One region of the Paenibacillus sp. LjRoot56 genome, then DNA from elsewhere that is predicted to be linked to it. Evidence: predicted binding sites of a transcription regulator. Region 1 holds the regulator's gene; each other region holds the start of a gene.
What was found. The regulator Rex, encoded in region 1, represses fermentation and respiration genes when NADH is low (regulators of the CRP and FNR family bind a similar motif). The targets are predictions, from matches to a motif close to TTGTGAAATATTTCACAA.

Region 1 (4,688 bases):
ACGGCGAGTTTCCGACATATGCGTATGAATTGGAAGATTAAGATCATGTGCAGCCTGTACAATACGCTCGATATAATCTGGTGGACAGGTGTAAGGTGCATGCGGCGACATCATCGTAGTAATTCGACCATCCGCCTTACCATGCCAGCTCTTTGCAAATTCAGTTGCTTCAATCAGCTTAGCTGTTTGCACATCCGGCGGACATAATCCGATCACACCGCGGGTCAAAACGCCGCGCATCCCTGATTCCTCTACTGCCAAAGCAACTTCATTCATATGGTCGTACATATCGACAAATGTCGTTGTGCCGCCTTTGATCATTTCTAGGATCGACAACCGCGTTCCCCATTTGACGTCCTGCGAAGTGAATTTTCCTTCCATCGGCCACATTTTTTCCTCTAACCATACTTGCAGTGCTAGGTCATCACCATAACCGCGGAGCAATGACATCGCAGCATGTCCATGTGTATTCACAAGTCCTGGCATGTACAGCTTATTCGTACCGTCAATCACTTCATCATAATTGTCTAATGGTTCTGGTACTTCTGTCCCGATGTATGTAATCTGACTGCCTTCAATAACCATGCAGCCCTTGATGGATGTTTTGTCTTCCTTATTAGAAATAAAAATACCATTTGAAATTAATGTTTTTTTCATAGTAAAAAACCCTCTCTATGCTCATTCTATAAATAGCAACTGCTCCATAAACTTTACATCTTCAAGCTTGTAAAATCAAGGAAGCCGTGTACGATTCCTAAGTTGTTGAGAAATTGTAAATTGTCACGGAATTTTCGTTGCTTTAGCCCTAACGAGTATGATACTTTAAACATTGTGAGTTTTTTCTACAATTTGGTCATTTTTAAATCACAAATTCGTTCAAAAACTTGTACATATAGTAAAAATTAGGAGGATTCTATGACAACGTTATTCACCAGAAAGAACGAAGTCGATTTCTTGCAACTTCTTATCCGTGCTGCAGAGAACGCTTTGCAAACAGCTCAATTGTTTCGTACAGCTATGATGGGTGATAAACCCCCAATTGAGTATGTCAAAGCAATTCATGATCTTGAGCATGCAGGAGACTCCATCACACATGACATTTTCAGAGGTTTGAACAAAGTATTTATCACTCCCATTGATCGGGAAGATATTATGGTTCTAGCTTCCAAAGTCGATGATGTTACTGATGGTATTGAGGCTACGATTGCTCGTTTCGACTATTTGAGTGTTTCTCATACAGATTCCTACATGAAAGATTTCTCTGGAGTTATCGTAGACTCCTGTCAACATATGCTAGATGCTTTCAAGCTTTTAGCTAAGAAAAAATATATGCAAATTCCGGAGCACACGGTGGCTATAAATAAATTAGAAAATGATGGAGATCGTTTGATGCGCGAAGGAATTCGCCAAATTTTCATCACACGCAAAGACCCTTACGAAGATTTCAAGCTCAAAGAAATTTATGAGCGTTTGGAAGAAACAACCGATGCTTGCGAAGATGTCGCTAACATTCTAGACAGCGTAGTACTTCGTTACTCTTAAGACAAGATGTCTATGTGTACGAAGAAAGTTTTCCAATTGGAAAGCGCTAGGAGGAATTCATGTTAACTTATTTGATCATAATCGTTGCACTAGCCCTGCTATTCGACTTCATCAACGGATTCCACGATACAGCTAATGCGATTGCTACTTCCATTTCTACGCGAGCATTAAGCCCGCGTGTAGCGATTTTCATGGCTGCTTCACTTAATTTTGTTGGGGCTATGGTTTCATCGGAAGTAGCCAAAACAGTAGGCGGAAGTATTGCCAATCCTGCGAAGATCGAAAATGGCGTTGAAGTCGTGATTGCAGCCTTGCTTGCAGCAATCATCTGGAACTTGCTTACCTGGTACTTGTCTATTCCATCTTCGTCCTCCCACACGTTACTTGGTGCCTTAGCTGGTGCTGTAATTGCAGGAGCAGGCTTCAATGGCGTTAACTGGAGTGGTTTCACACAAATTATTATCATTCTTATTTTATCGCCCATTATCGCTTTCGTTCTAGGTTATCTCATTATGGTATTGATCAAAAATATCGTGCTTTGGTCAGGTAACACATCCAGATCCAAACTAAATCGTGGTTTTCGTACGTTACAAATCATCTCTGCCGGATTACTTTCGTATTCCCATGGTGGAAACGATGCGCAGAAGGCAATGGGGATTATCGTGTTTGGTCTCGTTGCAGCCGGCGTTCAAGATGATTTGAATGTACCGATCTGGGTAAAAATTGCTGCAGCCCTCGCGATGGGCCTTGGTACTTCCATTGGTGGATGGCGGATCATTAAAACAGTCTCAGGTAAAATTGTTAAAATTGAACCGATCAACGGCTTTGCCTCGGACTTAACATCATCGATTGTCATTCAAATCTCAACCTTCATTGGTAAACCATTATCAACGACACACGTTATTTCCTCTGCGATTATCGGGACAGGCAGTGTCATGCGATTCCATGAAGTACAATGGGGTACGGTTGGTCGAATGTTAGTCACTTGGGTTATTACCATTCCGATCTCAATGGTTCTTGCTTACACCCTGTACTTTGCGATATTCCGTTTAATCATGTAATAACAAACAAAGGCACGACCCGCTGAAGCTGCGCGGGTCGTGCCTTTTTCATACTAATCGAGATAATAAGCTAAGCTTTGAAGCTCTGTCGTGAAATCCGCATAATGCACGCGCACATCTGGCGGCACCTTGATGATGACTGGAGCAAAGTTCAAGATCGCTTCAATGCCACAAGCAACGAACTCATTTGCTACATTCTGTGCTTCAGCCGCGGGGACGGTAATAATACCGATCCGCACACCAAGTTCAGACATAACAGACTTCATTTTATCCATGGGGAGCACAACCAAATTATTGATCACTTCGCCTGTCTTAGAAGGCATTGCATCGAATAAAGCTACAATTTTCATATCATTACGTAAGTACGTATTATAATTGCAAAGTGCTCTGCCTAAATTTCCTGCCCCAACGAGGGCAACTTGAATATGTCGATCTAATTTCAGAATCTGGCGAATCTTCTCTATCAAGTAATTGATATCATAACCAATACCTTTTTTGCCAAACTCGCCAAAATAAGCTAAGTCTTTCCGAATCTGAGCAGGATTCAGATCTAACTTCTGACCTAAATCCTGAGAAGACACCGTGGAAACATTGTTCATTTGCAACTCGTTTAGATAGCGTAAATAGATAGGTAATCTGCGGACAACAGCTTCTGAAATTTTTTGTGTTTTCACGAATTAAGCTCCTCCCATCCATTGCTCAATCCTCGGCAGCATTTGTTCGCAGGTCATGTGCTCGATCTTCGGACCAGGCAACGAATAGAGGAAGTGCTTGCCATAATACGTTTCAATAACACGTGTATCATAGATAATGACGATCCCTTTGTCTGACGCCCTCCGAACTAATCGACCGAAGCCTTGTTTAAATCGAATAACAGCTTGAGGAACAGAAAATTTCATAAATGGATTCTCATTGCGCTTCTTGATATTCTCACATTTGGCTTCTACAAGCGGGTGATTCGGCGGTTGGAATGGGAGTCGAATGATCGCCAGACAACTTAACGCATCTCCTGGAATATCTACACCTTCCCAGAACGAACTAGTGCCCAGTAACACGCACATTTTATTGTCTTGGAACATTCGGGTCAACTTACTGCGATTGCCGCTGTCAACACCCTGGCCAAGCACAGTGATGCCATGTGGGTTCAGCTTTTCCTTCATCCCTGCATGAACAAGCTTCAACATCCGGTTCGAGGTGCATAGAACTAGCATTCGCCCCTTCGTCACCTGTGCAACATCACTTAGAGAGTTGATCAGTGCTTCGATGAAAACGGGATCTCCCGCTCCCTTGATCGTTGGGAAATTACGTGGAATGACGACCAAAGCCTGCTCACGATAGTTAAAAGGAGACGGTAATTGCACTGTTTTCAGCTTACCTGACTCTTCGTCTTCTGGAATGGCTAAGCCTAGCTGCTCCGCCGAGTACTGGAACGATTTATTCACCGAAAGCGTTGCGGAGGTCAAGATAATACTGTCTTTCGTTTCAAAGAAATGCTGCTGCAGTAACCCACTAACATCCGTTGGAACGGAATTCAGCTGAACCGATTTGGCTTTCGCATACGTGCCAGCTTCAATCCAATACACGTACCCTTCATCTGCCATTTTCATAAAGAAATGAAGCGCATCACGATGCGCATACAGCTCTTTCACGGTTCCATTCAGATCGGTCACTAACCCTTGAACACCAAGTCCATCTTGCTGCTCCTTTAGTTCACTCAACAATTTATCCAAAGTTCGCAAAAGTTCATTCGCATTCAGATAAATGTTATCCTCCATAATCAACAACTCACGCCAATTCGCAGGCAGAGTCTCCGGCTTTAAACGCAGTACATATTGCGAAGTTTCCGATTGTGAAGGATCACTTTTGGAGGAAACCAACTCGTACAGGGCTTCACTTAAACGTTCCCAGTCCTCTTTGATCGAAATGATTTTCGGGAACAATCCATCAATCGTGTTACTCCATGCGGCTGCGCGCTCTCCTGCCTCTTCCGATTTCTGTAATCGGAAACGAAGCATTGGAAGCTGTCCGCTTCGATTATCCTTATACAGCCACAATAAGGAGTGGTAGAACGCAGAGGCATGCAGC
Region 2 (4,688 bases), on a different contig from region 1:
ATAAATCTTCGGCGGTATCTTGAACCACTGCATATTGACGGTGCGGTAAGCAACCCGCTTCACATTGATCAGATTCACCGCGCTCACGTTAGAGGTCGTGGAATTATGTCCGTATGAACCGCAGCCTAGTGTCAAGGATGGCAAATTCGTATTATAAATGTCCCCAATAGCGCCATGTGTGGAAGGTGAATTAACAATCACACGTCCCGTTTGAAGCTTGTTGGAGAATGCCTGTATGACTTCTGTATTCTGTGAGTGAATGACAGAGGAATGTCCCATACCTCCGAATTTCACCACTTCCACAGCCCGGTCAATGCCTTGCTCCGCGTTCTTCACTTTGTAACAAGCGAGTACGGGGCTTAGCTTTTCAGCTGACAATGGGTAGGCCTCACCGACACCCGCTAGTTCCGCGACTAGCATTTTCGTGTTCACAGGCACCTGAATACCAGCCATCTCAGCAATTTTCACAGCAGATTGACCTACGATAACCGCGTTCACCGCACATTTCTCACTGTTAATTACCAGTTTGGAGACCGCTTCTGTTTCTTCTTTATTTAAAAAGTAACAGCCCTGGTCCACCATCATTTTTTTTGTTTCCGTGTATACCGGTTCCTCAATAATAACTGCTTGTTCGGAGGCGCAAATCATGCCGTTATCAAAGGTCTTGGATAGGATCAAGTCATTCACAGCCTGCGGCAAATTCGCTGTCTTCTCTATGAAGCAAGGAACATTACCAGGTCCAACGCCCAAGGCTGGCTTACCGGTGCTATAGGCTGCCTTCACCATGGAAGAGCCTCCCGTAGCTAGAACTAGCGCTACATCGGGATGATTCATCAGCAACTGCGTAGCTTCCACGGATGGATGCTTCACCCATTGAATACAATGCTCTGGAGCGCCGGCCTTAACTGCCGCATCCAGTAATGTCGCTGCTGCCGCAGCACTTGATTGTTGTGCAGACGGGTGGAAGGCGAAAATGATTGGATTACGGGTTTTTGTTGCAATCAATGATTTGAACATCGTCGTCGAAGTCGGATTGGTTACAGGTGTAACACCCGCGATAATGCCCACGGGCTCAGCTACCATTCGGCAGTTCTCGTACGTATTTTCCTCAATCACACCGACCGTCTTGTTATTTTTAATGCTGTGGTAAATATATTCAGTAGCAAATAGATTCTTGGTGATTTTATCTTCATACACACCACGACCGGTTTCCTCCACAGCAAGCTTGGCAAGAACCATGTGCCTATCGATGCCGGCTAATGCCATTTGCTGAATGACATGGTCTACCTGATCTTGATCCAGCTTTAGAAATTGCTGCTGTGCTTCTTTCGCTCTGGCCACCAGTTGGTTGACTTCCTCTTGCGCTGAAATCCGTTCATTCATCTTCGCTTCTTTGGTTGTCATGGTTTATTCACTCCTTTATTTACATTCCATGTGAAGCCGTTACCTTGTTGTTCTACTCTTAGATTAAGCTTAATCAGGAACCCTAACTATGATAAAAATCACATAACGAGAGGTTAAAGCGATTTCTTCTTTGAACTTCTTGTGAATAATTTCACATTCCAATTTATAGAAAAGGCAGCAGTTCTATTTTCATAAAATTGCTGCCTTGCTCCCGCCGATTCCATAGCTTCTCCTATCGGATACTCCGTCTCTCCTTTAGGCGCACACAGCAAAGCAATGACGTTATAGACTTCTCACTATCTCAAATAGTAATCATGAACCATCCGTTACTTCCGTTGGTTTTCCATGTTCTACAAAGCCCATGGCCTCGTATTCCTCAAACGTTGTGATATTGTAAACAAAATTCAAATCAACGCCGTTCTCAAGTAAGAAACGATCCCCTAGTTCGCTCCAAAAAACATGGTTTAGCAAGGCAGAAACTTTGGTTTCCCCTTGATTTAATAAATGCACGATGTGGGACGCACAAGCTCGGTCATAAATGCCATGCAATGGGTAAAGCTCGCTGGCCACCAAAGGAACAACGGCCTCAAATCCATCCAGCTTTCTTTGCATCAATAACTGCGCTGCTTTACTAGAAATAAAGGGCATATCGCACCCGACTACCCAGACGGAAGTATGTATAGCTAGAGATAATGCGGCGTGCATACCACCAAGAGGGCCATGACCTGCAAAAAAATCCGTAATAATACGAACGGAACGATCAACTTTGTTTAGATAGGGCTTGGGATCATTGGTAACAATAATCAACTCATCGCATATTTCCCTCATACACACTATCTGTCGGACAATAAGAGGCTTTCCGCCAAACGGGAGTAATGCCTTCAGTTCTCCGTTCATTCGACGGTTTGCTCCACCAGCCAAAATAACTCCTGAAAGCATACCCATCACTTCCCTTTCAAATTAATGTATAGTTAATGAAAAAACACCCACTCTTACTCTCAGATTACGGAGTAGAAAGAGCAGGTGTTATCACTATTTATCATTGGATTAGGCCCTCATCTTATCTGAATTTTGCTTTTAAATGGAATAGTTCTAAGATCTTATCCAACCACCTGTGTAAGTAGGGAAGGATCATATGGTCCACACCAAATTTACCTGCATTAGCGCCTGCCGCTAATATGAAAAATCCCAGAAGCATTAACCATGGATTACTGCTGACAGTACCGGCAAACATATACATAAAATTCATCATTAAGCCGAAGAAAATTGCTACAGTAGTCAACGCACCTAACAGTAGACCCAAACCAACCAATAATTCCCCCCAAGGAACCATAACGTTAAACCAACCAACATGCGGTAGAGCAAAATTTTTCAAGAAAGCAACATAATTCGCATAAACCATATCTGTCGTTCCGCTTTCAAGAACTGGTTTAGCAATTGCACCTTTTAGATATCCTGTAGCGTCGAAAGCTTTTTCACCTGTGATTTTGTGCCATCCTGCTATCATCCATTCCCAACCGACATACAAACGAATGATCGTCAAGAGCATTGCAGCGTAGTTATTTTCCCTTAACCATTTCATCATTTGAACCATCTCCTTCGTCCTTTATGATTTTATTGTAGATCGAAGAGAGTGACGTGTAAGTGATAATAATCACAGCTTCCTACATTTATCTTATTTATAATGAATTTAATTAATCTTTGATCATGTGCGAGAACAGGAGCTGATCCAATTTATGAAAAGAGAATTTACAGTGCATTTTAAAGTAATCCACCATGATAAAAGTTCCTTATTAAGGGGCATTATTTTCTTGGAGGAGAATCAAAAGCCTACCTTGATAGATTATGAACAATGCCTTAGGGATTGTGGCCATGACGTAATTCTTGAAGATAAAGAACACGTAATTTTCAGAGCTTTTAAACCGGATGAAGATTACATCATTCACATTTTAGAAGAGGAAAACTACACTACTAGAGATATAATCGTCGAAAGTCTAGTTAGAAATCTTATTAATGTAAAATAACTTAAATAAGTTAAGACAAGTGATCATAAAAATGTTGAGTGACAATTTAAGTTTTGAGGTGCAAGAAGCCAGCAAACGCAAGGGTTTGCTGGCTTTTTCGCAGAAAACAGATGACAAATAAGTTTTGAAGCACTTCTTACAACTCCATCATTTAAATAGTTCTTGGTTCTGATTTCTATTATAATCTCACTTCCTGCCCCGTTTCCGCCGACTTGTAAATGGCAGCTAGTATTTTGATCATATCAACGCCATGCTCCGGAGTAAGGATAGGCTCCACCCAAATCGAATGAACCCGATTGCTAAATCCTCGACATCGAAAGTCCCGTTCTCTTGTTTTTCGCCGAATTGGCTGTGAACGGAATCGGAAATATCATTGTTAGCGAATTTGGTGTACGTGGCGCCAGAGACGGCAACCTGCTTCGGATTACCCATCAGCCATACGGCAAGGTCAATCATATGCACGCCCAAATCGATCAATGGCCCGCCTCCGGAAAGCTCCTTGGTTGTAAACCATCCGCCTTTACCGGGAATCCCACGACGGCGAATCCAACCGCAACGACCCGTGTATACTTCTCCCATATGACCTTCACGGATATATTGCTTGCTACAGTTTTATAACTCGATGTTCCCTGCGTGTATTCATGAACGGCAGCTAACTTAAACTCCTCCGTCTACCGATTTATTGTTTGCCCTTTTTAGCCAAAGAAAAATCCCCTCCAAGTTGTACTCAAGCCCTTATGGTACCATAAGGGCTTTTTTGAGTGTCTACTTAAAGGGGATACTACCAGTTTGCTGGCTTTTCATATAAAATCAATTTACAAATTGAGTTTTGAAGTGGTGTTTTCGGGGATTTGTTGTAAAATTAGTCTTCAATTTTTCAAATAAAAATTTACCATATCATTGTATGCCTCATCAACAAAAGTTACCTTCGCTTCCTTATCAAGGCGGTTAATTAAACTCGTATACTGTTCATTAACGTAATGTCAAATTACGCCATCTTTCACCTCTTCAAACGGTCGATAACCAAGGTCAGTCTTGCTTATGATTCTAATAAAACCTATGTAAACTCGCGAAACTATGTAAAAAACATTACTTCTCATTTATCTACTTTTATGAAGTCAACGATACAAAAAAAACGAAACCTAGAACAACAATAAATGTAAGCAGAGAATTTAGATTCCTCACGCTGCTAATATTAATTATATTAATAATTTACATCCCTTTCAAACTGAGGATTCCAACGGGAAAAACTTACTCCGA
Region 3 (4,688 bases), on a different contig from region 1:
CGACCATCATAGGGACCGGCACAGTCGATACTTCCTGCCATGGGATAAGTGCTGATACGTTGTCGTAAGGCATGAATAAAGGCTTTGATTTCATCAGGTGATTCCATTTTAATTCGCTCAGCTACAAGAAAAGCGCCGATCTGAGCTTGGGTGGCTGCACCGGTTAGGATGAGTTCGGCTGCTTGAGCCGCTTCTTCATAGGTAAGGTCTCTGGCTCCGCGTTTACCGCGGCCTACTTCTTTTAATAAGGATATCATCGTTTGCGGCCCCCTTTGTTCTGATCCTGTAGTATCTGATATACCTTGACGATGGAGGTTGCGACGTCGACCATACGCTTACGTTCATTCATAGCTTGTTTACGGAGGAAATCATAAGCTTCAGCTTCCGAGATGCCTTTGATTTCGCATAAAATTCGCTTCGCCTGATCAACCCACTTACGTTCTTCAAGCTTGGACAGCAGTTGTTCGCGCTCCTGATGCCACTCGGTTCGTTGGAAATAATGGTTCACACCCAGTATCAACGCACAATGAATTTCTAGTGGGCTCATCGTGGGACCGATCAAGCCATCTATTCCCGCATCCATCTTACATTCATTAGAAGGAAAAGTTTGCGTATCACACCACCAGAATATGGGAAGACTCCGCTGTGCAAGCAAGCGTATACGCCAATCTGTGACTTGTTCGGGACCTACTGATAATAATACAGCATCGACCTTAGGGATGATAAAGGAAATTTCTTTCATATTAGATGAAGTATAAATGCGGAACCCCAAATCCTTCATGATTTCATCAGGTAAAAATTCTTTTCCTTGCATGTCTTCCGTTCGAACAGCATGTGAGGGCTCAGAGGAGGTAGCTGAGCGAGTTGTCATGAACTCGTCGACCAGAATGAATGATTGCAACATGGGAATACCTCCATCTTGAATAACTTTAACTCATGACAAGTACATGTTAGGTTTAGATCTTATTTGGTATTATTATACGGCAATACTATAGCATATGCACCTGAAATTTGTCGATATGCTACTCAAATTCTCTGAAATAATTTTTTGTGTTAAGTTTATTGACATAGAATTAAGTGCATCGTATAATCAAGTTAAGAAATCGGCACAATGATGTGCCACTTAACGAAGGCAACGGCGCCTATCCCCTTACAAATACGTAACTGGATAGGCTTTTTATGTTCAATGTAATGAAAAAACTACATCTATCATGCTGTTCACGAGGAAGTGGCAGCAGTGGCAATGAGGCCGATAAACATCCCGTGACTGATAGGGTATGTTTGTCGGCCTTTTCTGTCAACGTGCAGTCAAGAAAATGGATAGGACAAAAAGAAGGCGAAAAGCCTCACAAAAGGAGAGGGATTGCATGGTAGATCGGAAAAGTTTTATGCAAGTGGGGCACAAAGGGTCTTTGTTCAGTTCATTCTTGTATTTTGACATGAGCTTCATGGTCTGGGTGCTTCTTGGACCGCTAGCTGTCATCCTAGCCAAAGATTTTGGGTTGGATGCCGCACAGAAAGCCAATTTGGTTGCTTTACCAACTTTAGGGGGGGCGGTCCTACGACTAGTACTTGGCGTACTAACGGATAAAATTGGTCCTAAACTAACAGGACAGATTGGTCTTTCTCTTACCTTAATTCCATTATTCTGGGGATGGCAGTTCGCTAACACGATGGGAGATATGTATTTTGTAGCTCTAATGCTAGGTATCGCAGGAGCAAGCTTTGCTGCAGCACTACCGCTCGCTAGCAGCTGGTACCCGCCACAGTATCAAGGATTAGCAATGGGGATTGCAGGTGCAGGAAATAGCGGGACGATTTTCGCTACCTTGTTTGCAAATCGTTTAGCACAACATTATGGAGATTGGCACGTTGTTTTCGGAATTGCCATGATTCCAATTGCAATAACGCTTGTCATATTTAGTATTTTGGCAAAGGATAGTCCCAATAAACCAGCACCAAAAACGATTGCAGAGTACGGTAAAGTATTGAAACAGAAAGATTCGTGGTTGTTCTGTATTTTCTATAGTGTAACTTTCGGTGGTTTTGTAGGAATGGCATCTTATCTTACGATTTTCTTTAATACACAATATGGGCTTTCTCCTGTGCGTGCTGCAGACTTTACAACTTTATGCGTCATCGGCGGCAGCTTCTTCCGTCCCGTTGGTGGATGGCTTGCAGATAAGATTGGCGGAATTCGAATGTTAATGGTTCTATATGGCGTTGTTGGTTTAATGATGGCAGGTATCTCGACGCTTCCAGCACTTTCATTGACGACAGTCATGCTCTTCGTTGCTATGATGGCCTTCGGAATGGGAAATGGTTCGGTATTCCAACTCGTGCCACAGCGTTTCAAAGCGGAAATTGGTGTGATGACAGGAATTGTTGGAGCAGCAGGGGGATTAGGTGGTTACTTCTTGCCTAAAATCCTTGGAAACCTGAAATTATCCACGGGTTCTTTCACACCAGGCTTCCTGATTCTCAGTGGAATTGCACTTAGTTGTATCGTCATTATTGCGGTTGTTCAAGGGCAATGGAAACGTACATGGATTGGCGAAGGCGGCAAGGTGAAAGTAGCGTCTTCGAGCATGGATACGATTCAGGCTTAACATAAGCAGGGAACGCCGCTGATTCTACGTGGTCAGCGGCACATCCAGTAAGGTTTTTGCTCATGCAGCCTGCTCATCAGGCTGTATGGGCAAAGACGTTACGACTAGCGTCTTTGCAGTTCTTTCGAACAATCGAACTGCTCAAGCTCCATATCCCAAATTTGTCATTTGGGGGCCCTGCTCCTAAATGACCCTTTTTTCTCACAACTACTCAAATTCATTTGAATGCCATAGTAAATGGATGGAAGGATGATCACAATGACAGTCAAAAAAGAGAAGCTAGTCCTGGTCGGAAATGGAATGGCGGGTGTTAATGCCGTTGAACATTTACTAAAACTGGCACCCGATAAATATGAGGTTACGATTTTCGGTAGTGAACCGCATCCGAACTACAATAGAATCTTGTTGTCCTATGTGCTCTCCGGCGATTCAAAGGTTGAGGATATCGTTATCCACCCTTATGAATGGTATACGAACAATAACATTACATTATATACGAATCAAACCATCACGGGCATCGACACACTGGCTCAAACCGTCACGAGCGATAAAGGCTTGACCGTTTCTTATGATAAATTAATTTTGGCAACGGGTTCTAATCCATTCATGATTCCTATGCCAGGTGCAGACAAAGAAGGCGTTATGGCCTATAGAACGATACGCGACTGTGAAATCATGATTGAGTCGGCTAAAAAGTACAAGAAAGCGATCGTCATCGGCGGCGGTTTGCTGGGTTTAGAAGCAGCGCGTGGCTTCCTCAATCTCGGTATGAAAGTCGATGTCGTTCATATCGTCGATACGATTATGGAGCGTCAACTGGATCGGACAGCATCCAAAATGCTGCAAGCTGCTTTGGAAGAGCAAGGAATCAACTTCCTATTGGAGAAACAATCGGCAGAAATTGTGGGAGACAAACGGGTAACCGGCCTCAAGTTTAAGGATGGCACGATAGCTGAAGCGGATCTAATCGTCATGGCGGTAGGTATTCGTCCTAATGTAGCCCTTGCGAAAGAAGCTGGCGTTGAGTGTAATCCAGGCATTATTGTGAATGATTACTTGCAAACTAGCGTTCCGAATGTGTATGCCGTTGGTGAATGTGCGATGCACAGAGGCATCGCCTATGGTCTAGTTGCACCGCTCTATGAGCAAGGTGCCGTTCTGGCAAAGCATTTGGCAGGCGTAGAAACAGGCCCGTATGAAGGCTCTATTTTGTACACGAAGCTCAAAGTATCCGGTGTTGATGTATTCTCAGGCGGTCAATTCGTTGAGGCGGAAGGAACCAAAGCGATTCGAATTCACGATGAATTCTCTGGTGTCTATAAGAAAGTCGTTATTAAAGATAATAAAATTATCGGTGCCGTACTCTTTGGTGATACAGCTGATGGTACGCGACTTATGCAAATGATTCGAGAAGAAACAGATATTAGCGGTATGGGAAAAACGGCGATTCTAACGGACGGTTCGAGTGGCGGTGGTGGTGCGGCTTCCGGGGTTGCAGAGATGAAGGATGACGCGATTATCTGCGGTTGTAACGGTGTAACGAAAGGGACGATTTGTTCCGCCATTAAGGATCAGGGCTTAACGACTGTAGATGAAGTGAAGAACTGTACAACGGCATCACGTTCCTGTGGAGGCTGTAAGCCATTAGTCAGTGATCTGTTAGCTTTCACCCTTGGGGCTTCTTATGATAAAAACGCTGCGAAAGAAACAATTTGTGGCTGTACAACACACACGCGGGATGAAGTTGTGACGGCTATTCGGGAAAAAGGTTTATCCCATGTACGCGAAGTGATGAACGTTCTTGAATGGAAAAATGAAGAGGGCTGCTCCAAATGCCGTCCAGCACTCAATTATTACTTGGGTATGATTAGCCCTGAAACGTATAAAGATGACAGCACGTCCCGATTCGTCAATGAGCGTATGCATGCCAATATTCAAAAGGACGGTACGTACTCCGTTGTTCCACGTATTTATGGCGGTGTTACGAATCCGACGGAGCTTAAGCGTATCGCAGAGGTTGCTGAACAATTCAACGTACCTACAGTGAAATTTACGGGAGGACAACGACTCGACTTGCTA

Region 2: adhE (bifunctional acetaldehyde-CoA/alcohol dehydrogenase) is a predicted target of Rex. The motif match lies at 1,544-1,561, and genes of this name have one in related genera.
Region 3: ACSQ8O_RS20940 (nitrate/nitrite transporter) is a predicted target of Rex. The motif match lies at 1,335-1,352, and genes of this name have one in related genera.

The regions. Positions count from the first base shown of each region.
Region 1 is NZ_CAXURV020000004.1:799,145-803,832, forward strand. It holds gene ACSQ8O_RS29395 (amidohydrolase) at 1-657, opposite strand, end outside; gene ACSQ8O_RS29400 (DUF47 domain-containing protein) at 916-1,542, shown strand; gene ACSQ8O_RS29405 (inorganic phosphate transporter) at 1,602-2,603, shown strand; gene ACSQ8O_RS29410 (redox-sensing transcriptional repressor Rex) at 2,657-3,277, opposite strand; gene dinG (ATP-dependent DNA helicase DinG) at 3,281-4,688, opposite strand, start outside.
Region 2 is NZ_CAXURV020000003.1:1,235,223-1,239,910, forward strand. It holds gene adhE (bifunctional acetaldehyde-CoA/alcohol dehydrogenase) at 1-1,404, opposite strand, end outside; gene mobA (molybdenum cofactor guanylyltransferase) at 1,717-2,349, opposite strand; gene ACSQ8O_RS24565 (DoxX family membrane protein) at 2,465-2,989, opposite strand; gene ACSQ8O_RS24570 (hypothetical protein) at 3,141-3,428, shown strand; gene ACSQ8O_RS24575 (Gfo/Idh/MocA family protein) at 3,666-4,007, opposite strand.
Region 3 is NZ_CAXURV020000003.1:432,753-437,440, reverse strand. It holds gene ACSQ8O_RS20950 (anthranilate phosphoribosyltransferase) at 1-257, opposite strand, end outside; gene ACSQ8O_RS20945 (ANTAR domain-containing response regulator) at 254-904, opposite strand; gene ACSQ8O_RS20940 (nitrate/nitrite transporter) at 1,368-2,609, shown strand; gene nirB (nitrite reductase large subunit NirB) at 2,868-4,688, shown strand, end outside.